Linked DNA regions of Dongshaea marina. The protein of the gene in region 2 binds, or shares a complex with, the protein of the main gene of each other region. Links are inferred from orthologs where the notes say so. Each region holds a gene or a part of one and is shown on either strand. Other genes may lie near its edges. The genes, in order: holA, dnaN and dinB.

Evidence for each region.
Region 1: the proteins of dnaN (region 2) and holA are in contact, whole or in part, in a cryo-EM structure (PDB 8GIZ), measured with the Escherichia coli proteins. The link is inferred for Dongshaea marina from one-to-one orthologs.
Region 3: the proteins of dnaN (region 2) and dinB are in contact, whole or in part, in a solved structure (PDB 1OK7), measured with the Escherichia coli proteins. The link is inferred for Dongshaea marina from one-to-one orthologs.

The regions. Positions count from the first base shown.
Region 1 is NZ_CP028897.1:4,076,262-4,084,247, forward strand. Bases 2,265-5,142 are described here. They hold holA (DNA polymerase III subunit delta), read left to right. Parts: upstream 2,265-3,128; coding sequence 3,129-4,157; downstream 4,158-5,142. Other genes in these bases: leuS (leucine--tRNA ligase), read left to right, coding at 2,265-2,634; DB847_RS19065 (LPS-assembly lipoprotein LptE), read left to right, coding at 2,644-3,132; nadD (nicotinate-nucleotide adenylyltransferase), read left to right, coding at 4,154-4,804; rsfS (ribosome silencing factor), read left to right, coding at 4,845-5,142. Also shown: more of leuS, read left to right, coding at 52-2,264; more of rsfS, read left to right, coding at 5,143-5,189; 23S rRNA (pseudouridine(1915)-N(3))-methyltransferase RlmH, read left to right, coding at 5,186-5,656; mrdA (penicillin-binding protein 2), read left to right, coding at 5,660-7,534; rod shape-determining protein RodA, read left to right, coding at 7,531-7,986. UniProt on the Escherichia coli protein: Part of the beta sliding clamp loading complex, which hydrolyzes ATP to load the beta clamp onto primed DNA to form the DNA replication pre-initiation complex.
Region 2 is NZ_CP028897.1:262-8,153, forward strand. Bases 67-2,850 are described here. They hold dnaN (DNA polymerase III subunit beta), read left to right. Parts: upstream 67-797; coding sequence 798-1,904; downstream 1,905-2,850. Other genes in these bases: recF (DNA replication/repair protein RecF), read left to right, coding at 1,908-2,850. In the rest of the region: more of recF, read left to right, coding at 2,851-3,023; gyrB (DNA topoisomerase (ATP-hydrolyzing) subunit B), read left to right, coding at 3,013-5,433; DB847_RS00025 (valine--pyruvate transaminase), read right to left, coding at 5,507-6,757; DB847_RS24655 (helix-turn-helix domain-containing protein), read right to left, coding at 6,918-7,220; DB847_RS25250 (hypothetical protein), read left to right, coding at 7,791-7,892. UniProt on the Escherichia coli protein: Confers DNA tethering and processivity to DNA polymerases and other proteins. Acts as a clamp, forming a ring around DNA (a reaction catalyzed by the clamp-loading complex) which diffuses in an ATP-independent manner freely and bidirectionally along dsDNA.
Region 3 is NZ_CP028897.1:4,132,217-4,140,153, reverse strand. The notes cover bases 5,109-7,937. They hold dinB (DNA polymerase IV), read right to left. Parts: upstream 7,143-7,937; coding sequence 6,075-7,142; downstream 5,109-6,074. Other genes in these bases: DB847_RS19345 (DUF4124 domain-containing protein), read right to left, coding at 5,109-5,565. Outside these bases: DB847_RS19360 (retention module-containing protein), read left to right, coding at 1-1,183; DB847_RS19355 (hypothetical protein), read right to left, coding at 1,503-1,838; DB847_RS19350 (DUF6701 domain-containing protein), read right to left, coding at 1,926-4,901; more of DB847_RS19345, read right to left, coding at 5,032-5,108. UniProt on the Escherichia coli protein: Poorly processive, error-prone DNA polymerase involved in translesion repair and untargeted mutagenesis. Copies undamaged DNA at stalled replication forks, which arise in vivo from mismatched or misaligned primer ends.

The DNA.
Region 1 (7,986 bases), 4.1 Mb from region 2 along the record:
TATGGCGATTTTATGACTTCTTCTTAGCAATTTATAACCCGGGTATCGCCGATGCAAGAGCAATATACTCCTCAGGAGATTGAATCCAAGGTTCAATCCCACTGGACCGATCACCAAACCTTCAAGGCTACTGAGCAAGAGGGCAAAGAAAAGTTCTACTGCCTGTCCATGTTCCCCTACCCATCCGGGCGACTGCATATGGGGCATGTGCGCAACTACACCATTGGTGATGTGATCGCCCGCTACCAACGACTGCAGGGCAAAAATGTTCTGCAACCGATCGGTTGGGATGCCTTTGGTCTGCCTGCAGAAAACGCTGCGATCAAGAACAATACGGCTCCGGCTCCCTGGACCTATGAAAACATAGAGTACATGAAGGGTCAGCTAAAGATGCTGGGCCTTGGCTATGACTGGGATCGGGAGCTTGCGACCTGTGATCCTGATTACTACCGCTGGGAGCAGTGGTTCTTCACCAAGCTCTATGAGAAGGGACTGGTCTATAAGAAGACCTCTTCGGTCAACTGGTGCCCCAACGATCAGACGGTACTGGCCAACGAGCAGGTAGTTGATGACCGCTGCTGGCGCTGTGACACACCGGTCGAGCAAAAAGAGATCCCTCAGTGGTTTATCAAGATCACCGAGTATGCCCAGGAGCTACTGGACGATATCGAAAAGCTCGAAGGCTGGCCTGAGATGGTCAAGACCATGCAGCGCAACTGGATTGGCCGCTCCGAAGGGGTCGAGATGACCTTCAAGGTGGCAGATTCAGATCAGAGCTTTGATATCTACACCACACGTCCCGACACCCTGTTCGGGGTGAGCTACATGGGAATTGCCGCAGGCCACCCACTAGCCCAGCAAGCCGCCCACAACAACCCTGAGCTGGCCGCCTTCATCGAAGAGTGTAAGCACACCAAGGTCGCCGAAGCAGAGCTTGCCACCATGGAAAAGAAGGGGATGGCCACAGGCCTTCATGCTATCCATCCTCTGACCGGTAAAGAAGTTCCAATCTGGGTCGCTAACTTCGTGCTGATGGATTATGGCTCGGGTGCGGTGATGGCGGTTCCCGCTCACGATCAACGCGACTATGAGTTCGCCGGCAAATATGGCCTGGATATAATCCCTGTGATCAAGCCTGCCGATGGCAGTGCGCTGGATATTTCAGAGCAGGCCTTCACCGAGATGGGTGTGCTGTTTGATTCTGGAGAGTTCAGCGGTCTGAGCTCCGAAGATGCCTTTGATGCAATCGCCAATAAACTCAATGAGCTGGGTCTTGGCAGCAAGCGGGTGAACTTCCGCCTGCGTGACTGGGGGGTTTCTCGTCAGCGTTACTGGGGAGCACCAATTCCGATGCAAACCCTGGACAATGGTGAGGTGGTTCCGGTACCTGCCGAAGAGCTGCCTGTGGTGCTGCCCGAAGATGTCGTCATGGATGGGGTTCAGAGCCCGATCAAGGCCGATAAGAGCTGGGCACAAACCAGCTACCAGGGGCAGAATGCACTGCGTGAGACAGATACCTTCGATACCTTCATGGAATCCTCCTGGTACTATGCTCGCTACTGTAGCCCCAACTACCAGGACGGCATGCTCAACCCTGAGCAGGCTAACTACTGGCTGCCGGTCGACCAGTACATCGGCGGCATCGAGCATGCCTGTATGCACCTGCTATATGCGCGCTTCTTCCACAAGCTGCTGCGTGATACCGGACTGGTCAACTCAGATGAACCGTTCAAGCGCCTGCTGTGTCAGGGAATGGTACTGGCGGATGCCTTCTACTACCTCAATGACAAGGGTGCCCGGGTGTGGGTTAGCCCTGCCGAGGCGATCCTGGAGCGCGATAACAAGGGACGCATCACCAGGGCAACCGATCAGCAGGGCAACGAATTAACCCACGCGGGTATGACCAAGATGTCCAAGTCGAAGAACAACGGCATCGACCCACAGCTGATGGTGGAGAAATACGGTGCAGACACGGTGCGTCTGTTCATGATGTTTGCCTCTCCCGCCGACATGACTCTGGAGTGGTCTGACTCGGGTGTTGAGGGGGCTCAACGCTTCTTGCGTCGCCTGTGGCGCCTGGCTCACCAGTACAAGGAAGCTGGCGAACATCCGGCTCTTGATCTCAGCACTCTGAGCAATGAGCAAAAAGTTCTGCGCCGGGCTCTGCACAAGACCATAGATAAAGCCAGTGATGATATCGGTCGTCGCCAGACCTTCAACACGGCGATCGCTGCCGTGATGGAGCTGATGAATCAGCTGGTGAAGGCACCTCTTGAGTCTGAAAATGACAAGGCGCTGATGCACGAAGCCCTGACCGCGGTTGTCACCATGCTCTACCCCATCACCCCGCATGCAAGCTTCGCGCTGTGGAAGGAGCTGGGTCACGAAGGCGCCATCGACCAGGCCCAGTGGCCAAATGTCGACAAGGCTGCCATCGTTGAAGATGAGAAACTGGTGGTGGTTCAGGTCAATGGTAAGGTCCGTGCCAAGCTGACGGTCCCTGCCAATGCCGAGCAGTCACAGGTCCAGGAGCTTGCGCTGGCGGAAGATAATGTCAGCAAGTTCACCGACGGAAAGACCATTCGCAAGGTGATCTTTGTTCCCAACAAGCTACTTAACATTGTTGCCAACTAAGGAGCACAAGTGAAAAGAGCGCTTCGCCTCTTGCCACTGCTGATTGCAGGTCTGCTGTTGCAGGCCTGTGGTTTCCAGATGCGCACCGCACCGCCCCTGCCGCCTCAGTTAAAAACCCTGCAGGTGGTGGGTGATCAGAATAGTAACCTCTATCGTATGGTGGTGAACCGTTTGAAAATCGCCGGGGTCGATCTGGTCAGCAAGGCGGATAAGAACACTCCAATCCTCAGGGTAAATCCCCTGAGCCAAACCTCAACGGTTGCCTCCCTGACCGATACAGGGACAACGGCCGAGACTGTGGTTGAGGTCTACAGTACCTATACTCTGACCGTCCCGGGCGAGGAACCTCAGCTCTACAACCTGCACTTCACCCGAAGCTATATTAACCAGTCAAATCAGGTGCTGGCTTCGTCTGAATCAGAAAGCAGCCTGAGCTCAGAGATGGAGATCCAGGCTGCCAATCAAATCCTGGCCCAACTGAGCCGGTATAAACCTTGAAACGTGTCTATCCCGAGCAGCTGAATCAGCAACTTAAAGCAGGCCTTGCGGCCTGCTATCTGTTGTTCGGGGAGGAGCCCCTGCTCAAGCAGGAGAGCCGGGATGCGATCGCCGCTACCGCCCGCTCCCAGGGGTTTGATGAACAGCTGCATTTTAAAGTAGAAGGCTCATTTGACTGGCAACCGCTATTTGAGGCCTGCCAGGAGCTGAGTCTTTTTTCCTCCAGACAGCTGATTGAACTGGAGTTTCCTAAAGTTCCGGATCACAAGGTAGCCAAACAGCTGGAGCAACTATGCGCCCTGCTACATGCCGATATTCTGCTGATCCTGAGCGGCCCGCGCCTCAACACGGCCCAGCAAAAGAGTCAGTGGTTTAGCCGCTTCGCCAGCCAGGGAGTCTATGTGCCGATCGCCCATCCGGATCATCAGCACTTTCCGCGCTGGATGCAGCAGCGCTTTAGGGCACTGAACCTCAATCCCACTCCCGATGCGATCACCTTCATGTGCCACGCCTTTGAGGGGAACCTGCTGGCGGCCAAGCAGACCCTGGAGCTTCTGCCACTACAACAGCTTTCATCGCCGATTGAAGTCCGGGAGCTGCAGACGATCGTTGAGCAGCACAGTCATTTCTCCCGTTATCAGCTGATCGATGCCCTCTATGAGGGAAGGATCAAACGGGCCCGGCATATTCTTCGCCAATTGAAAGCCGAGGGAACCGAGAGCGCTCAACTGATCTGGCTGTTCCACCATGAGTTGGAGCAGCTCTATCCGCTGTGTGCCCAAAAGAGCCAGCGTCAGCCTTTGGGAACCCTGTATAAAAAACTAAAGATCTGGCCCTGGCGACAAAAGCAGCTTGAAAGAGTCTTGAGTCAGCTTACCCTGAGCCAGCTCAGCTACCTGCTCCAGCTCTGCGCTAAGGCTAATCTTGCGGCCAGCCAATTTGATGAGCCACAAAGCTGGCGTCTCCTGGAGCAGCTGTGTATCGGATTTGCTCACCCAACCCTCCCCATAGCTAACAGCATATGAAACAAGCCATAGGACTCATTGGTGGGACCTTTGATCCCATCCATATCGGACATCTTTGCCCCGCCATCGAAACCCGGGAGCAACTTGGTTTACAGAAAATTCTGTTTATTCCCAACTCGATTCCTCCGCACCGGGATACTCCTCACTCCTGCGCCGAACACAGGCTGAAGATGGCCCGACTCGCCATCCGCGATGTTGAAGGATTTGAGGTCGATGATCGCGAGCTTAAGCGCCTCAAACCCTCCTACACAATCGATACCCTGCAATCGCTACGCGCAGAGTATCCGGATACCCCCCTGTGTTTTCTGATGGGAATGGACTCTCTATTAAGCCTTGCCAGCTGGCACCGCTGGGAGGAGCTGACCGACTATGCCCACCTGGTTATCTGCCACCGCCCGGGATGGAATCCAGAGTTTGGCGAGCCCATTGCCAGCTGGCTCAAGGCGCACCAGGATCAGACCCTGGGAGCCCTGCAGACCCGACTGTGTGGCCTGGTCCAGTTTGTTGAAAACCGAACCTTTGACATCTCTGCCACCGAACTGCGCCAAAGGATCCGTGAGGGCAAGGAGTGTCGCTATCTGTTGCCCGATGCGGTCCTTGACTACATTCGCCAGCAGGGCCTGTATCGGCCCACTCGACCCCAGTGATATAATCGCCGGCCTTTCGCCAACGAACAGGAGAAGAACCTTGCAAAGTCAGCAGCTATTATCCTTTAGCATCGAAAAATTAGAAGAACTAAAAGGGCGGGAGATTGTCACTTTAGATGTGAAGAAGCGCTCCAGCGTCACCGATTACATGGTGGTCTGTTCCGGAAACTCGGCCCAGCATGTTCGCTCCCTGGCTGCCCATGTCACCCATGAGGCCCGGACTCTTGAGCAGCCGGTGCTGGGCGTTGAGGGGGAAAATGCCGGTGAATGGGTGCTGGTCGACTTAGGCGAGGTCATTGTGCATGTGATGCAGGATGATTGCCGGGATTATTATCAGCTGGAAAAGCTTTGGGGTGAGAGCCAGGCAGGAGCACACGGGGAATGAAGATACAGCTGGTCGCCGTCGGCACTAAGATGCCGGGTTGGGTTGAGCAGGGATTTAGCGAGTACCAACGGCGCTTTCCCAAAGATATGCCATTGGAGCTGGTTGAGATCGCGGCGGGTAAGCGGGGCAAGAATGCCGATATCGCGCGAATTTTGCAAAAAGAGGGCGAGCAGATGCTGGCTGCCATCCCGCGCGGCAACCGAATCGTCACCCTGGATATTCCGGGCAAGCCCTGGACCACTCATCAGCTGTCAACCCAGCTCGATAAGTGGAAGCTCGATGGGCGAGATGTGTCGATCCTGATCGGTGGCCCCGAGGGACTCTCCCCCGAATGCAAGCGTGCCGCAGAGCAGAGCTGGTCGCTGTCGCCCCTGACCCTGCCGCACCCCCTGGTTCGGGTGATCATGGCTGAGAGCCTGTATCGCGCCTGGAGCCTGAGTACAAACCACCCTTATCATCGGGAGTAGTGGATGCTGAAACAGCGGATCGCCATGCAGGATCACAGCAAGGAGGCGGCTCTTTATTATCGCAGAACTCTAATCGCCTGCCTGGCGGTGTGCGCCATGATCCTGACCTTGCTGGTCAATCTGTATCACCTGCAGATAGACTCCTATCAGCAATACAAGACCCGCTCCCGGGATAACCGGATCAAGCTGGTTCCGGTCGCGCCGACCCGGGGCCTCATCTATGATCGCAACGGCATCCTGCTGGCTGAGAACCGCCCCTCTTACAACCTGGATATCCGCCGGGATCAGACCAAGGATCTCAAACAAACCGTTGCCGAGCTGCAGAAGCTCCTCAAGCTGGATCCGGATCAGATCGATGATTTCTACAAGGAGCTGCGTCGCCACCGCCGCTTTGAGCCAGTGACCCTGGCAGAAGATCTCACGGAAAAACAGGTCGCCATCTTCAGCGTGCAGCGCTATCGCTTCCCCGGCGCCTCTATCGAGGCCAGGCTACAACGCTACTACCCCTATGGCAGTGTGTTGACCCATGTGCTGGGGTATGTCGCCAAGATCAACGACCGTGACCTGCAGCACCTGGAGGAAACCGGCGAGCTCTCCAACTACGCCGGTACCCATGATATCGGCAAGCAGGGGGTCGAAAAGTATTATGAGAATGTGCTGCATGGCAAGGTGGGCTACCAGGAGGTTGAGGTTAACAATGTCGGGAAAGTGGTACGCACCCTCAGCTATCATCCGCCGGTTCCGGGGCACGACATCTATCTCAATATCGATCTGCGCTTGCAGATGAAGGCCCAGGAAGATCTGGCCAACCGCCGTGGCGCGGTGGTGATGCTGGAGCCCAAGACCGGGGCGGTACTGGCGATGGCATCCAGCCCCAGCTACAACCCGAATCCTTTTGTCCATGGCATCAGCTCCAAGCGCTATACTTCGCTGCTGGATAACCCCAACCATCCGCTGATCAACCGGGCCACCCAGGGGATCTATGCCCCGGCATCCACGGTGAAACCCCTGATGGCAATCATGGGACTGGACACCGGCCTCATCACTCCACAGATGCGCTTTTTCGGCGCTGGTTACTTCCAGATCCCAGGCACCAAGCGTAAATTCCGCGACTGGCAACCCTGGGGTCATGGCTGGATGACAGTGTATAAGGCGATCGAGCAATCTGCCGATACCTTCTTCTACAACCTGGCCTATAAGGCAGGAATCGACCGTATCCACAAATATATGCATCTGTTTGGCTTTGGCCAGTATACGGGGATCGATCTTCACGAAGAGCGTAAGGGAAACATGCCGTCGCGGGAGTGGAAACAGGCCCGCTATCGCCAGCCCTGGTACCAGGGGGATACCATCTCGGTTGGGATCGGCCAGAGTTACTGGACCGCCACCCCGCTACAGATAGCACATGCCTTTAGCGTACTGATCGATCACGGCAAACGGATCGAACCGAGATTACTTAAGAGCATTGCAACTAAAGATGGGATGCTGTCACCACCACCGCAGACCCTGCCACCGATCAAACTGAAAAATGACAAGGATTGGCAGGTCTCCCTGGATGGGATGTACCTGGTGATCCAGGGTAAGAGTGGTACCGGTCGCCGCGCCTTTGCCAACCTTCCCTACAAGGCGGGAGGTAAATCCGGTACCGCCCAGCTGGTGAGCCGGAGAACCGATGTGGAGAAGCTGATAATCACCAAGGAGCGCCACAAGGATAACGCCCTGTTTGTCGCCTTTGCCCCCTTTAATGCCCCCAAGGCCCTGGTGGTGTCAATTATTGAGAATGCTGGTGATGGCAGCTCTCCGGCCGCGGACATCGCCCGCAGCATGCTGGATGCCGTGATGCTCCCACCCAAAGATAACAACAGGAATAAACCATGAATCACTCCCATCAACAGGAAAAGTTCTGGTACCGCTGCCACATCGACCTGCCGCTATTCATCGGCCTGTTACTGCTGATGATCGTCGGCCTGCTGATCCTCTATTCGGCCTCGGGCCAGAGTATCCCGATGACAGGGAAACAAGCGGCGCGGGGAGTACTGGCGATCGGGGTGATGCTGATCATGGCCCAGCTTCCGCCGGCCTTCTACGCTCGCTGGGCTCCGCCGATCTTCGGGGTCGGCATAGTACTGCTGGTGCTGGTGCTGATCTTTGGTCATATCGGCAAGGGGGCGCAACGCTGGCTGAACCTTGGATTTTTTAAGTTCCAGCCCTCCGAAATCTTTAAGCTGGTGATGCCGATGATGCTGGCCGCCTGGTTTAGTCAGCAGCCGCTACCACCTAAGTTTCGCCACCTGTTGGTCGCCCTGGTGTTGCTTCTGGTGCCCACCCTG
Region 2 (7,892 bases):
CAGGATATGGTCAAGGCGCTGCAGAATAATGCCATTGAGGAGTTTAAGCGCTACTACCGTAGTGTGGATGCCCTGCTAATTGATGATATTCAGTTTTTTGCAAACAAGGAGCGCTCTCAGGAGGAGTTTTTCCACACCTTTAATGCGTTGCTCGAAGGCAATCAGCAGATCATCCTGACCTCGGATCGCTATCCCAAAGAGATTGACGGGGTTGAGGATCGCCTCAAGTCCCGTTTTGGCTGGGGATTGACTGTGGCCATTGAGCCGCCGGAGCTTGAAACCCGGGTGGCGATCCTGATGCGTAAGGCCGACGAGAGTGAGATCAATCTTCCCGATGAGGTTGCCTTCTTTATCGCCAAGCGTTTGCGTTCCAATGTGCGGGAGCTGGAAGGCGCCCTGAACCGGGTGATTGCCAACGCCAACTTCACTGGGCGTGCGATTAATATCGATTTTGTGCGTGAGGCGCTACGTGATCTGCTGGCGCTGCAGGAGAAGTTGGTCACCATAGATAACATTCAGAAAACTGTGGCGGAATACTACAAGATTAAGGTTGCCGATCTGCTGTCGAAGCGACGCAGCCGCAGTGTGGCTCGCCCGCGTCAGTTAGCCATGGCCCTGTCTAAGGAGCTGACCAACCGTAGCCTACCTGAAATTGGTGATGCCTTCGGTGGTCGGGATCATACGACTGTACTTCATGCGTGCCGTAAAATCGGTCAGTTGCGTGAAGAGAGCCATGATATCAAGGAAGATTACTCTAACCTGATCCGAACCCTTTCCTCTTAAGGAGTGTGAGCCTGATGCAGTTTACGGTAAACCGCGAATCGTTATTGCGCCCCCTCCAGATGGTTGCGGGGATCTTAGGTGGCCGGCCGACTCTGCCGGTGTTGTCCAACCTGTTATTTGTTGTGGATGACAGCTCATTGTCGATTACCGCCACCGATCTTGAGGTGGAGATGATAGGACAGCTTCCGCTGACATCCATCGATGAACCGGGACGGGTCACCATTCCGGCGCGCAAGCTGCTGGATATCTGCCGCGCCCTGCCCGAAGGGGTCGATATTACCTTTAGCCTTAAAAATGAGCGGATGATGGTGCGTAGCGGCCGCAGCCGTTACTCACTGGCAACCCTGCCGGCTCAGGATTTTCCAAACATTGAGCAGTGGGAGTCGATCCTCGAGTTTGAGCTCAGCCAGGGAGAGTTGCGTAAGCTCATCGATGCCACTCAGTTCTCTATGGCCAGCCAGGATGTGCGTTACTACCTCAACGGACTGCTGTTTGAGACCGAGGGCTCGAAACTGCGCACCGTGGCGACCGATGGCCACCGGATGGCGATGTGCTGCCTGGAGGTGATGCAGGAGCAGGCGCTCCCGGAGCACCAGATGATAGTGCCGCGTAAGGGGGTTTTGGAGCTGGCGAAGCTGCTGGACAGTGATGAAAACCGGGTGCTACTACAGATGGGGCAGAACAACCTCAGGGTGGTGCTCCCAGGGATCATTTTTACCACCAAGCTGGTCGATGGTCGCTTTCCGGATGTGCGGCGGGTGATCCCTGCCAACAGTGATAAGTTCCTGCTGGCCAACCGTGATGCCCTCAAGCAGGCACTGGCGCGGGCTTCGGTATTGTCGAATGAAAAGTTTCGTGGGGTTCGTCTGAGCTTTAGCGAGAATCAGCTGTGTATTACCGCGAACAACCCGGAGCAAGAGGAAGCGGAAGAGTATCTGGATGTTGAATATCAGGCACAAGAGATGGAGATCGGATTTAACGTCTCCTACATGCTGGATATTCTCAACACCCTCAAGTGCGAGACGGTTCGCCTGGCCCTGACCAACGCCAATAGCAGTGCACTGATCGAAGATCCGGACAATGAGGCCTCTTTGTACGTGATCATGCCGATGCGACTCTAGGTGATGCTTCTCTCTCAGCTGAATCTGCATCACTTTCGTAATATCGCAAACGCCTCACTGCAACCGGCCCGCGGCATTAACCTGCTGACCGGGAATAACGGAAGTGGTAAGACCAGTTTGCTGGAGGCGATCCACTGCCTGGGGTATGGGCGTTCATTTCGCTCCCACAGGGCTAGTCGGATCATCCGTCATGGGGAGTCGGCCTATGTATTGTTCGGGCGCTTGTCCGATGAGGATGCTGCAACTGAGCTGGCGATCGGCATGGAGCGGAGTCGATCGGGGGTGTCCCAGCTAAAGATTGGCGGCCAATCCGCGGATAGCCTTGCGGCCCTTGCCAGGCTATTGCCGGTACAATTGATCGATCCCCAGGGGGGTGAGTTGCTCAGTGGTGGCCCTAAACTCAGGCGATCCTTTATCGACTGGGGAGTGTTCTACCAGGACAATAGCTTTCACCCCTTGTGGAAACAGTTTAGCCGGCTTCTTAAGCAGCGTAATGCACAGCTTAAGCAGAGCCGCGGTTATCAGGCGCTCGGTTTCTGGGATCAGGAGCTGACCCGGATTAGTGAAGAGATCGCGGAAAAAAGGGCGGAATATTGCGAAGGATTTTTCTCGCAAGCTGTTGATTTTATTGGATTTTTTCTTCCTGAGTATGAAGTTTCTCTTGATTATTATCAGGGGTGGGATCATGAAAAATCCCTCGGAGAGCTTCTTCAGGCAAATTTTGAACGGGATCGGGTGCTGGGCTATACCAGCACCGGGGCCCATAAGGCCGATCTCCGGCTAAAGGCAAATGGTGTTCCTGTTTGCGACATCCTGTCGAGAGGACAACTGAAGCTGATGGTATGTGCGATGCGCCTGGCGCAGGGTTGTTACCTCTCAGCACAGGGCGATAAGAAAGTTATTTTCTTAATCGATGATTTTGCCTCTGAGCTCGACTCAGAAAAGCGCCATCTATTGATGGAACGGTTACAACAGAGCGATTCTCAAATCTTTGTCACAGCCATTGATCTTGATCATCTTGATCCCGAGCTGGTTGCCCGGGCTGATAAGATGTTTCACGTGGAACATGGCAGGATTTCTGAGATATCCCGAAGTGTGAGAGCAAGCGATGAGTGCTGATAACAGTTATAACTCCTCAAGTATTAAGGTATTAAAAGGTCTGGATGCGGTGCGTAAGCGTCCGGGAATGTATATCGGGGACACCGATGATGGAACCGGCCTGCATCACATGGTATTTGAGGTGGTCGATAATGCGATTGATGAGGCATTAGCGGGTCATTGTAGTGACATCATAGTCACCATCCATGCGGACGGATCTGTCTCGGTTAAAGATGATGGTCGCGGTATTCCTGTGGATATGCACCCGGAAGAGGGGCGTTCGGCGGCCGAAGTTATCATGACGGTACTGCATGCCGGTGGTAAGTTTGATGATAACTCCTATAAGGTATCAGGTGGTCTGCACGGGGTCGGGGTTTCCGTGGTAAATGCCCTGTCCGATCGTCTGCAGATGATTATTCGTCGCCAGGGGCATATCCATGAGCAGAACTATCACTTAGGGGAGCCTCTGGAGCCTCTCAAGGAGGTTGGAAGCACCGAGTCCTCAGGTACTGAGATCCGCTTCTGGCCAAGTGAAGAGATCTTCTCTGATACCAACTTCCACTACGACATCCTGGCCAAGCGGCTGCGTGAGCTCTCTTTCCTTAACTCGGGGGTGTCAATTCGCCTGATTGATGAGCGGGAGAACCGTGAAGATCATTTCTGCTACGAGGGCGGGATTCAGGCATTCATTGAATATCTCAATCGTAGCAAGACGCCGATCCATCAGAAGGTTTTGCACTTTAATATGGAGCGTGACGATGGGATCAGCGTTGAAGTCGCCCTGCAGTGGAATGATGCCTATCAGGAGAATATCTTTTGTTTTACCAATAACATTCCTCAGCGCGATGGTGGAACACACCTGGCGGGCTTCCGTGCCGCACTGACCCGAACACTGAATAACTTCATGGATAAAGAGGGTTATAGCAAGAAAGCCAAGACCTCTGCATCCGGTGATGATGCCCGGGAAGGTTTGACCGCCATTATTTCGGTGAAGGTTCCGGATCCCAAGTTCTCTTCTCAGACCAAGGATAAGTTGGTCTCCTCTGAAGTGAAGACCGCCGTTGAGCAGACCATGGGTGAAAAGCTCAGTGATTATCTTCTGGAAAACCCTCAGGATGCACGCTCGGTGGTTTCAAAAATCATCGATGCCGCGCGGGCGCGTGAGGCTGCGCGCAAGGCGCGTGAGATGACTCGCCGCAAGGGAGCACTGGATCTGGCCGGTCTGCCCGGCAAACTGGCTGATTGCCAGGAGAAGGATCCGGCACTTTCAGAACTCTACATAGTGGAGGGTGACTCGGCAGGTGGTAGCGCCAAACAGGGTCGTAACCGGAAAAACCAGGCGATCTTGCCACTTAAGGGTAAGATCCTCAACGTTGAAAAAGCTCGCTTTGATAAGATGCTCTCCTCTCAGGAGGTGGCAACTTTGATCACGGCTCTGGGCTGCGGCATCGGCCGGGATGAGTATGATCCGGACAAGATGCGCTATCACAACGTCATCATCATGACCGATGCGGACGTCGATGGTGCGCACATTCGGACCCTGTTGCTTACCTTCTTCTACCGTCAGATGCCGGAGCTAATCGAGCGCGGCTATGTTTATATTGCTCAGCCACCTCTGTATAAAGTCAAAAAGGGTAAGCAGGAGCAATACCTCAAAGATGAACTGGCTCTGCTCGAATACAAGACCACCATGGCCCTGGATCGTGCCGCACTGCATGTCAATGAGTCGGCTCCCGGGATTAGTGGTGAGCCTCTGGAGAAGCTGATTGCCGAATATCGTAAGGTTCAGAAGCTGATCGAGCGCCTGTCCCGGCGTATTCCATCTGTGGTTTTGAACCAATTGATCTATCAATCGGCTCTGGCAATTGAGTCTTTGAATGAGCAATCAGTGGTAGAAACCTGGTGTAAAGAGCTGGAGCTGGCACTGTGTGAAGGCAAGGTTAATGGCTGTGATTACTCAGTGACTGCCAAGCTTGATGAGGAGCGTGGCATCTATCTGCCTGTGGTGATGATCCGTCAGCATGGTATTGAGCATGCGAATCCTCTGAGCTACGACTTCTTTGCTTCCGGTGAATACTCACGTATTTTGCAGCTGGGTGAGAAGCTGGCTTCACTGCTCGAAGAGGGTAGCTATGTGAGCCGCGGTGAAAAGCGGATGCCGATCGCAAACTTTGAGGATGGCCTCAACTGGCTGATGAATGAAGGAGCTCGGGGTGTGAGCATCCAGCGCTATAAGGGACTCGGTGAGATGAATCCTGAGCAGCTGTGGGAGACCACCATGGATCCTGAGGTTCGTCGAATGCTGCGGGTGACCATCGAAGATGCGGTTGCTGCGGACCAACTGTTTGCGACCCTGATGGGAGATCACGTTGAGCCGCGTCGCCAGTTCATCGAAGAAAATGCCCTGAAAGTGGCAAACCTGGATATCTGATTTAAGCTTTTAGCGAATAAAAAAAGGAGCCTTCGGGCTCCTTTTTTATTGCTTGTGGCTTCTTTTCTCGGGGTTATAGATAACCGATATCGCTCAGGGTATCAGCCAGGATCTGGTAGCCCTTCTCAAGCTCATCAAGAGGTTGAGTGTAGTTTAGACGTAAACATTGGCTTTGATGTGGCCAGCTCTTATCATCAACTCCACTAAAAAATGGCTCACCGGGAACCACCAGCAGCCCCCTGTCTTTTAGTTTCTTGTAGAGCTCAAAGGAGGTGACAGGAAGGTTTTTTAGCCATAGCCATAAGAACAGCGAACCTTCGGGTTGATGGAGCAATACCCTTTTGTCGCTGATCTTGTGCCTGAGCAGGGCGATCGCCTGGTTACAGCGCTCCTGGTAGTAGGGACGAATTGTGTGATCAGCCAGTTCCAGCAGCTTGCGATTTTTGATTGAGTTCAGCAGTAGCCGGGGCCCGATTGCACCGGGAGCCAGATTGATCATGCCGTTGATATTCCTGATGGTCGCGATCAATTGCTCATCCGCAACTATGATGCCGCAACGAGTTCCGGGAAATCCAAGCTTAGACAGGCTGAGTGATAGGATACAGTTGTGATCCCAGTAGGGAGTCGCCCGGTTAAAACAGATATTCGGAAAGGGCAGTCCATAGGCGCAATCGATCAGTAGCGGGATCTCCGCCTTGGCTGAGATCTTCGCAAGCCTTTTAAGCTCGCTGTCAGAGATAAGGTTGCCACTTGGATTAGTCGGGCGAGACAGGCAGATAAGGCCACTTCTGTTTGTCAGCCCAAGGTTATTCAGATCCGGGTGATACTTAAAAAAGCCACCTTCCTGCTCTTCAATGAGTGGCTTCACGGCTCTTATACTGTCAGGGTCAATTGTGCTATCCGCATAGCCAAGATATTCAGGAGCCATGGGGAATACCACCTGCCTGGTTGAACCATCAGAAAAACGACCGGCAAACAGGTTAAACAGGTAGAAGAATGAGCTTTGGCTGCCGTTGGTCAGAGCCAGGTTTTTTTCGGTGATCGGCCAGCCATAGAGCTGATTAAGCATCTCGGCCAGCTCATGCTTAAAGCTGTCATTCCCTGAGGGGCTGTCGTAGCGGGAGAGTGCCTTGACCAGAGTGCCCTGGTTGAGCATCTTAGCCATCTCTTGCTCAAAATGACGGGCAACCTCTGGAATAAACGCCGGGTTGCCACCTCCAAGCATGATGGTATCCGGATCATTCAGGCCCTGATTCAGATCCTCCATGAGTTCGACAATGCTACTCTGGGCTGCTAATTTCTCGCCAAATTGGGATAGCTTCATTATTCTCTGCCAGCATGCAAATAGCCCGTTATTGTAAACCATCTTCTTTAAATGGGTATATTGCCCGCAAGGAGTTTTTGATGTTTCACGTGAAACAAGAAATAGGCGATCCCGATAAAAAACCTTTAAAATCAATGTGTTACACCTGTGTTTTCAAGTGTTAGTTTGTCCCCTGCATATAGTGTTTCGGAGTTTGTCCCGTATGTAGCCTGAAAAAAGAGATAAATGCGCTGTCACTGCTGAACTCAAGCTCGAAGGCCACCCGAGACAGGGGCTGCTTATCGTTCATTAGCTCAATGGAGCGCATGAGTCGCCACTGCTGGCGCCATTGCTGATAGCTCATTCCTGTCTCACGAGACATGATACGAGAGATGGTTTTTCCCGAGGCGGCGATGAGTATCTCGAGTTGTTTCAGGTTTGGAATGCACCCTGGAAGTTTAATAAGCTTGAGTAGGGGAGTCATTCGAGTGTCAGTTGGCAACCTGAGCCCGAGAGACTCCTTTGGGGCTCTTATGAGCTCATCGAACAGAACCTGTAAGAGATGATAATGGGAGCCATGCTTCCAGCTCTGCTCAAAGTCGCTCAGGGCGATCCTCTCGATAAGGGCTCTAAGTAGTGGATTCAGGGAGATAATTTCAGGGTTACGAGGCAGGGAGTGATACAGCGACGAATCAAGGTAGATAGAGCGATACTCAACGGTATTCTTTTGTGAGACACGGTGGTGGGCCCGGGGTGGGATCCAGGCCCCCGGCCGGGAGGCAGAATACAGAAGTTATCGCCGAACTCCAGATTCATACAACCTTGTTCAGAAAATAATATCTGGGCTTTTTCATGACTGTGCCATCCAGCATCATGATTCAGGCCCACGCTGGCTGCGATCCCAAGGACCGGGTTGTTTAACTGATCGGGATCAAAGGCTGCATCTGATGAGAGTCTGGCCATCTGTCTTATTTTTGATGTTTATTGTTCTAGTTATTGTAATTGGTCTTCTGGTTGATATCTATACTCCCCGAATAAACACAGGAGATATCAAATGAACAATGTCAGGCTATCACTCGGACTTGCCATGATCCTTTTAATGTTTCCCCAGATAGCGGAGACCATCTATAGTCCGGCCCTTCCTTCGATCAGCCTT
Region 3 (7,937 bases), 4.1 Mb from region 2 along the record:
TACCGAGATAAATGGCAACGTTTTGGATAATGATAGTGATCCAAATGGTGATGCAATCCGTGTTGTTGCCGTGGACGGTGACTCAGGAGTCGTAGGAGGCACATTGGCCGGTGAATATGGAACTCTGCAACTCAATGCTGATGGTAGCTACACCTATGAGCTCGATACCGATCATGAGCTGGTACGAAATGGTGATCACTATCTGCATGAGCAGTTTGATTACACCATTACCGATGAGCATGGGCTGACTGCCAGCTCAACCCTGGATATCCATATCAACCAGGGGGACTACGATATTGTCTTCAAAGGACAGGATGCAGGTTATGTGAATGTTCTCGGAACCTATAATCTGGATGAGCAGGGCAATATCATCAATGTTGAGATTATCATGGAGGCATCCAAAGATTACCGTGGTCTCGAAGCTCCGGATAGAGGTGACATATTGGCTTCCTATGATGTGAGCAATAAGGTTGGTATGTTCATCCTGGCCAATGGTGCCAAGAACCATGGTGAGATCGATCCCGAGGATATTGAGTTTACCCTGGGTGAAGATGGAACCTATACAGCCACAGTCAACGGTGATGAGCAGGCAGTCTATTTCACTGACAGTTCATTCAACGTCGATGGCAAAGATCACTTCCAGTTTGAAGTGCATGAAGATGGAACTGGGTCACTGGCAATTGCAACTGAGGACCTTCCTGAGCTGGGAGATAATGACTTCAATGATATCTTCCTTGAATTCAGACCAACCAGTCAGGGTATTGAGTTAGATCCGGATGACTTCCAGGATGATACATCTGAGGTTTCAACAATTAATATCCTGAGAGGCGCTGAAGGTGAGGAGGATGAGTTTGTTATTCCATCGTTCGACCTGGAGGAGGACGAGGTCGTTATCCATCGCATTGAAGATTTTGAAGAGGAAGATGTGGTGGATCTGAGTGAGCTACTGGATAACGTTGCCGAAGAGGAAATTGGTGACTATCTTGAGCTGAGTTTCAGTGAGGATGAGGATGGGCCTGCGAGCATTATTCAGGTCTGGACCAATGGTGATGATACCGAGACACCTCAAACCGTGGTGCTGGAGGGCGTTGATCTCAGAGATGATTATCCAGGTCTAAGTGAGAGTGAGATCTTACAGCAGATGATAGATGATGAGCGACTCATTCTGGATAGTGATATCTAACCGTTAGCTGCTCGGTATAACCAAACACCCGGCCTTGGTGCCGGGTGTTTTTGGTGGGAGTTGCTAAAAAGTTTTGTAGCCTAACTCGGGGTGTATGGCAACCGATACGTTGTGAACTCATCCCTGGAACGCTACCGCACAGGTATCATCCCTGATCCCCTTTTTCAGCTCAGTATCCTACCTCTCGCTTCGCTTCGCTTCCTTGAAGCTTCACCCCAGTAGCAGCAGGCCGGTGCCGTTGATACCAGTGCATCAATGATATCAGCAATAGATCTGAAACATGACCATTCAGCTAATTATCTGTTTTCTATTGAGATAACTACTTCGCAAGAAGAAGTAAAAAAAATAAAAATAACACAAAGATAGTGCCGAGAAAGAACCATGAAGGTGAGCTAATGAGGTGTTTGCCATTAATGTACTTGTCAGTTTTCTTTATGGTTGCTTCGCCTCTGAACAACCGACCTATTTTTGAGCAGATAAACAGCAGGTAGAGCCATACCAGAGCCGAGATAAACATGGGTAACAACCCCTGATAGCTAGCTGTCGTCAGGCCTAAAGCGGCTGAGAGGCGGGGAAGGTTCTCAACTAAATTGTGTAATACCCATTCTCCCGGGGCAAAAAAAACAGATTGGATCCAATGCCAGAAGTTTTCCATCATACCTCACCACTGTCCCTGATCATTTTAGTTATAGCATCTCATCTGAGTGTTGGTTTGAAAAGCAATACTCAGTGTGGGGCTGAATTAATAGTTGTGCTTGCGATACATGATCCGATTGTCCCTGTTGTATGCTCCCCACAGGGCCTCAACCTGGGGTGGATCGATCCAGTTGCTGGTGGTACCAGACTGCTGATTCAGATATTCCAGCGAACTGCCCGTGAGGGGGAGTGTGATCTTGACTCGCCCCAGGGAACCCGGTGAGCATAACAGTAATCCGTAGTCGGTTGAGCTTGCTGCATAATCTCCGTCACAGGTATTAAGTCGGGTTACTCCCGGAGCCAAGTTATAAGAGATGGCTGTTGTTTTTGTCGGGTCACAACCATCGATATCTGCACAGTCCAGGCTCACTGAGCCTCCCGAGGCTGGCTTTGCTGCTCCGTTGAACGTCATCAGGTTATCCGCAAGAACAGTACAACTATCTAAGCTATTGATCTCAAAACTATCGCCATCCCAGTATTCAAGACGTACCATGGGTTTAAGGTCTATATCGCTCCGTTGAGCCCTGACTCCCTGAAGGTTGATCCGCCCCAACCAAAACGGTGCAGCGGTCCCACCGGGAACGGCTAGCTCGCCCAGCAGCCGGGTGGTCTCGCCACCAACTACCAGTTGGTCATCACTGCCTGGGATCTCAATCTGCTCACCATCACCGCCTGAGGCCAATAGACCTAATTTTGCCTGATTATAGGGGCCGTCTCCTAAGACTCCATCCGTGATCTTTCGGGAGATCCCCATCGAACCGCTATAGACATACTGGTCATCCTGGCCGCTTCCCCATAAGGTGTTGTCGATTATGCCGCTATTCGGCCAGGATGAGTCCGGAATGAGGCGCTCCACCTGATTACTGGTGTCTGTTTGGCCAAGTAGCAGGTAAAGCTTGAGGGTGGCTTGTTTGGTGTAACCTCGCAGATAACTATAGTTGCGCACAATAACATCGGATTTGTTCTTAGCCTTGAGAGTCAGGCTTGCATCGGTCAAGGCGTCTTCATCTCCCAAGTAACTAAAAGCGGGGCAGGCATTGATGGTGGGAATAAAGGCATCAAGGGTGAGTTTATCTGGATAGAAACGGCCGATGGTGGATGAGGCTCCGCTGACCGTACTGGTAATACCGGGAAATTCGAGCTGTGATTGGGCCTCAAGAGTCATGCCTCCGACTTCACTATAATTAACCGCTGCGGTTAATTTGCCCCGACTAAATGTAGGGACGGCACCACTAAGATTAAGGGTTCCATCGACATTTGATGGGGAAACCGCCTGAATATTGGTGAAACTGATATCTCCTACCGACATCTTGGTTGGATCTATCGTGGAGTCATAACTCTCGGTGGTGCAGTTTCCGCTGGCCGGTGCACAATTGGCTGTGACCGCTTCTATATCGACTTTAAAGTCAGTGCCGGCTGAGATGAAGGCATTTCCGGAGCTGGCTGTTCCACCAGGATTATTAGTGCTTTGCTGGTCATAGACCCGGCTGATGTATAGTGCGTGGGGTCTCCAGTAGAGGGAGCTGCTCCCAATGTATTCATAATTATTGGATGTGAGACTTCCGCTGAGGCTGATACTTCCAGCATCGGGGTAGTTGATAATGAACTCAGATTTTCCTGAGCTGAATGTCAAATTAAGTTGCTTTGCACTATTTGCTGGCTTTTGCTCCCCTGCAATGGTCAGCTGGCTGACAGGGATACTCTTGTTTTCACTGACATAATCAAACTGGGCCGAGAGTGTTTGTGAGCCCACGATTGCGGTTTCTACTGTGCATTCACCTTGTTCTAATACACTGACCTCTATGGTGACATCTGTATTTGCACTGTGGGGCGAGGTTGTCTTTGGAGTAAATTGCAATGAGGTTGCCTGGAAGTCGATTGACTTGCTGGCACCGCTCATGCCGCTCGCTGTCGCTGAAATGTTTACTGTGCCTTTTTTGTCATAGGTAAAGGCAAGGGGGGCCGCTCCTGAGTCACCTGCGACAAAGCGATAGGTTGCATTGGGTTCATTTGGCGTTAGTACACCCTGGGCTCCCTGTGTGCTCCAGGTCACAGTACCGCTTGGAGTTTCATTGACTGTGAGGCTAACGGTTCCCGTATAGTCAATATCCAGATCACCCTGGGCATCGTAGGCTCTAATTGTAATGGGGTGGCTCCCAAGGCAATTTCCAGTCGATGGGCTGTCAAGAATCAGGCTGGGCTCTGAGGATGTTTCATCAATAAGCACCCCGTTTTGGGTAATACTGAGGCGATTCGTATGCACAGCCCCGGAGAGGGTGGAGTTTTGGATTAAAGCTGCACCTTCAACATAGACCAGTGCATTAGCTAATGTATTGACCAGGTAAAATGGCTCACTACCGGTATTTTGTGAGTTGTAGATGACGAAGGTGAGAGCTGAGCTGGGGTTGTCGGTGTTGATTGTCGCGTTTCTGGCAACCAGGGTAACCTTTATATTAAGTTGGCTTAGGGCTGAAACTCGCAGTCTGGCGTCATCCATATCAAGGTCTTCAATCCAGTAGCCTTGTCCTGAAAAGGTGGCCTGGGCATTATTTCGTAATCTTAGTGTTCGGATTTTGGTATTGTTTGCGATTCGGATACTGCAATTACTTCGAGTGATGTAGATCTGATCATAATTCCCCTGACCAATCCCAAAGAGGCTATACCAGGCACAGCTTAGCCAGCTATCGATATTGATATCATTTGTTGCTGTATTTGTCGGGAAGTCAGCCTGATCAAGCTCAAGGCCCTGCTCATAATCCCCGGTGGCTTCACAAGCTCTTTCTTCACAGGTTGTTGAACCCAGAGGAGTGGGTTCGGTTGAGTCATATTTAAACTGGTAAAAATTGGAGCGTATCTGCCCGGAAGGCTCCATATTCAATACACCGCTCGCGCTATGGCTTTGCGCAACCTTAGGAAATGTTGGGTTTTCTCCCGTAGGAGGTGGAGGAGGATTCGTGCCTGCGATGGCATGAGCTGAGCCCAGGATCCCCAAAGTCAGCAATAAAGCTCGAAATTGATTCATGAACCTCATCGTTGGTGCTGGCTCATTTGAAGTTAAGAGTTATATCGATTGAGTATAGGCTATAACAGTGAAACAGGTGCTGGATGAGAGGGAAAGTCCAGGGGAGTCTATGCCGTAAATAACTTTATTTTCAATTGGTTGGCTTTTTATCGGCGTTTTGAGTTGCTCCACGGACCATAAACACTGTGGTTGCTTTTGACTCAGCGAGAGTCTCTCCTTTATCCGAGATGAACTTTAATAAGATCGTATGTTTACCATGGCTCAGATCTTGTACTTGCAGTCCAGCCTGAGACTCCAGCTCTTTGATCATCCGCCCATCCACCCAAAGCTGCATGCGGTATGGCTTAGGCGGTGTAGGAGTGATTTCAGCCAACACAACCATATTCCCCTGGTAGCTACGAATGGTCGAATTATCTGAGGGTTGAGTGAGAGTGACTTCATACTCGATTTTTTCAGGTTCTTTAAAAGGTGGTGGAAGAGTAGGCGATTCGAGCTGGACCGCCGGAGGCAGTTTACGCTCGACCTGCACAGCCTCCGGAAGCGGGGCATCCGAATAATGGGTGATCCCTTTTTCATCCACCCATTGATAGATAGGTTCGGCGCTTAACCAGATCCCGATTCCGAGAACCAGGGCGGCGAGCATCGCTTTGAACATCAGCCGCATACACTATTTCTTGTTGGCTTTTTTATTAGGGTAGCAGCGCCACTGCATCGATGCTTATAGCGCAGGAAATTTAACTAGTTTCGTATAGCTTAAATACCTTGCTCATTCATCTAACTTGAGCCATGGGCGAAGTTACTTTCGGAGTAACATAGCGTGAGGTAGGGATATTGAGCTGGGAAGGGTTATCAGGGATGGTAAGCGGCGAACCGCGAAGCTCTACGGAGGGGTAAAGTTGCTCCAGGAGCAACGTAACGCGAGATAGCGTGGAATTGCTTGTAGATCAATGAAACGAGAAGCAGGATGCTGAACTGGGACGGGTGACCAAGGATGGTCACCATCGAGCTGGGGAGAATTATCAGGGGATGATAAATACGCAGCGCGTAGTAAGCTTTTGATTACTTTTGGCGATACAAAAGTAATGTGCTGTCGGGCACCCCCGACATTGTTTGTAGCACTGCTGTAAATAAAATAACTCGGATAAGTGCTATACGTATGAGCGTTTAGCTGAACTAGAGATCCAGCTCTAATTGACGCTGCTCCCCCTCATCGGCGAGGGCCACGCTGATTCCTATGAGGCGAACGCTGCGCCCCGCTGAACGCTGCCAGGCATCACGCAACAGCTGGATAAACAGCACGGCAGAGAGCCGGTTACAGCTATGAGAGGCGGTGGTCTGGCTAAAGTCATTGAATTTGAGCTTGACCGTTTGGGAGTGGATCTTGAATTGACTGGCCACCGGTTCACCGAGGCGCCTGAGAAGCTCCGGGTAGAGCTCATCACTGATGATGGCTTCAGCCTGTGAGAGTTGGTCAATATCTTCAGCCAGAGTATTTTCAACCCCCTTGCTCTTGCGGACTCTCTCTGTCACTACCTCTCGGGGATCAATGCCCTGACAGCGATTAAACAGGGATTGGCCATGACGCTCTCCCAGCAGAGATGTGAGATCACCGAGCTCAGCCTGCTGAATATCCGCTCCAAGATAGAAACCACCGCCCTGTAGCTTGGCCAATGAGGAGGGGCCGACCCCCGGGATCCGCTTCAGCGGCAGCTTTGCCAGGTAGCTGAACAGCTCTTCGGGGGGCACCACCTTCTGGCCATCGGGTTTATTATCATCGCTGGCTATCTTAGCCACCATCTTGATGGAAGAGATCCCGGCCGAGGCGGTGATCCCCAGCTCACGAATTTCGCTGCGGATCGCCTCCATGATGAGAGAAGCGCTGCCCTGAAAGTGGGGGGAGTCGGTGAGATCCAGGTAGAACTCATCGATCGAGGCCTGCTCTACCTTGTCACAGTAGCGGTGGATAATATCGGCGACCTGCCCGGAGAGCTGTTTGTAATAGCTGTAATCACCCGGGATCAGGGTGAGCTGAGGGCACAGTTGCAGGGCGCGGGCCGATGAGATGGCACTCTTGACCCCAAAACGCCGGGCCAGGTAGTTGGCGGTGGCGATTACCCCACGCTTTTGCGGCGATCCCCCAATCGCGAATGGGCGATTTTTAAGCTCAGGATGGCGCAGCTGCTCTGCTGCGGCAAAGAAGGCATCCATATCTAATAGGGCGATTTTTCGTACTGAGCTCATGGGGAGGAGGGGCTATTTCTGATGGCTTCAGTGTAGCATTTATTGAGGGGTTCCCGGCACTCCTATGCGAGTGCCACACGTATAGTTTACCTGACGTGCGGTCAGCGTTTTGTGCCTGTGGGAACATTGCTACTGCCGAGTGGCGGCGGGTCAGGCCGTTCCCAGGCATCCTGCCTTCCACGGCATTGATACATCCTGTATGGCAGAGATGCTCACCCACTCCCCCTAACAACCCCCAGGGTGCCCCCTGATTCTTGTCTTTCCTCAAAATTATGGTGAATTTGAAGCTCAGCGCAAACACGCCGTCCATGGCGTGGCTGCGCACTCGCTGCATCCATGCAGCTCAACATCAAATCACCTTATGATTCATCGGCACGAATCAAAGGGGGATCTCAAACCACCTCTTCGATTTAGATTGGGGGACCGTTACGATCATTCATGAATCTTAATGTGGAATCATTGAACCTAATCGAAGAGAGGAAGTTTAATCCCCGTGAGCGAGAGTTGAGGTGAACCGCAGAGATTTGCTGTCTCTTTTCGAGGCATGGACGCCGAGCCGCGAAGGTCGATGGTTGGACCCATCGTGCGTAGCGAGTTTTTGATTACTTTTGGCGATACAAAAGTAATGTGCCGTCGGGCACCCCCGACACCAGTGGCGATAGCCACCAATAGCTATCCGCAGGATAAAAAAGACCGCAGTTTGACCAGCGGTCAGCTATTTCTGCACTAGATGCAGATGTCCTCCGGACTGGGGTTTGTGCTTGCAGCACATTGCCACTGCCGAGTGGCGGCGGG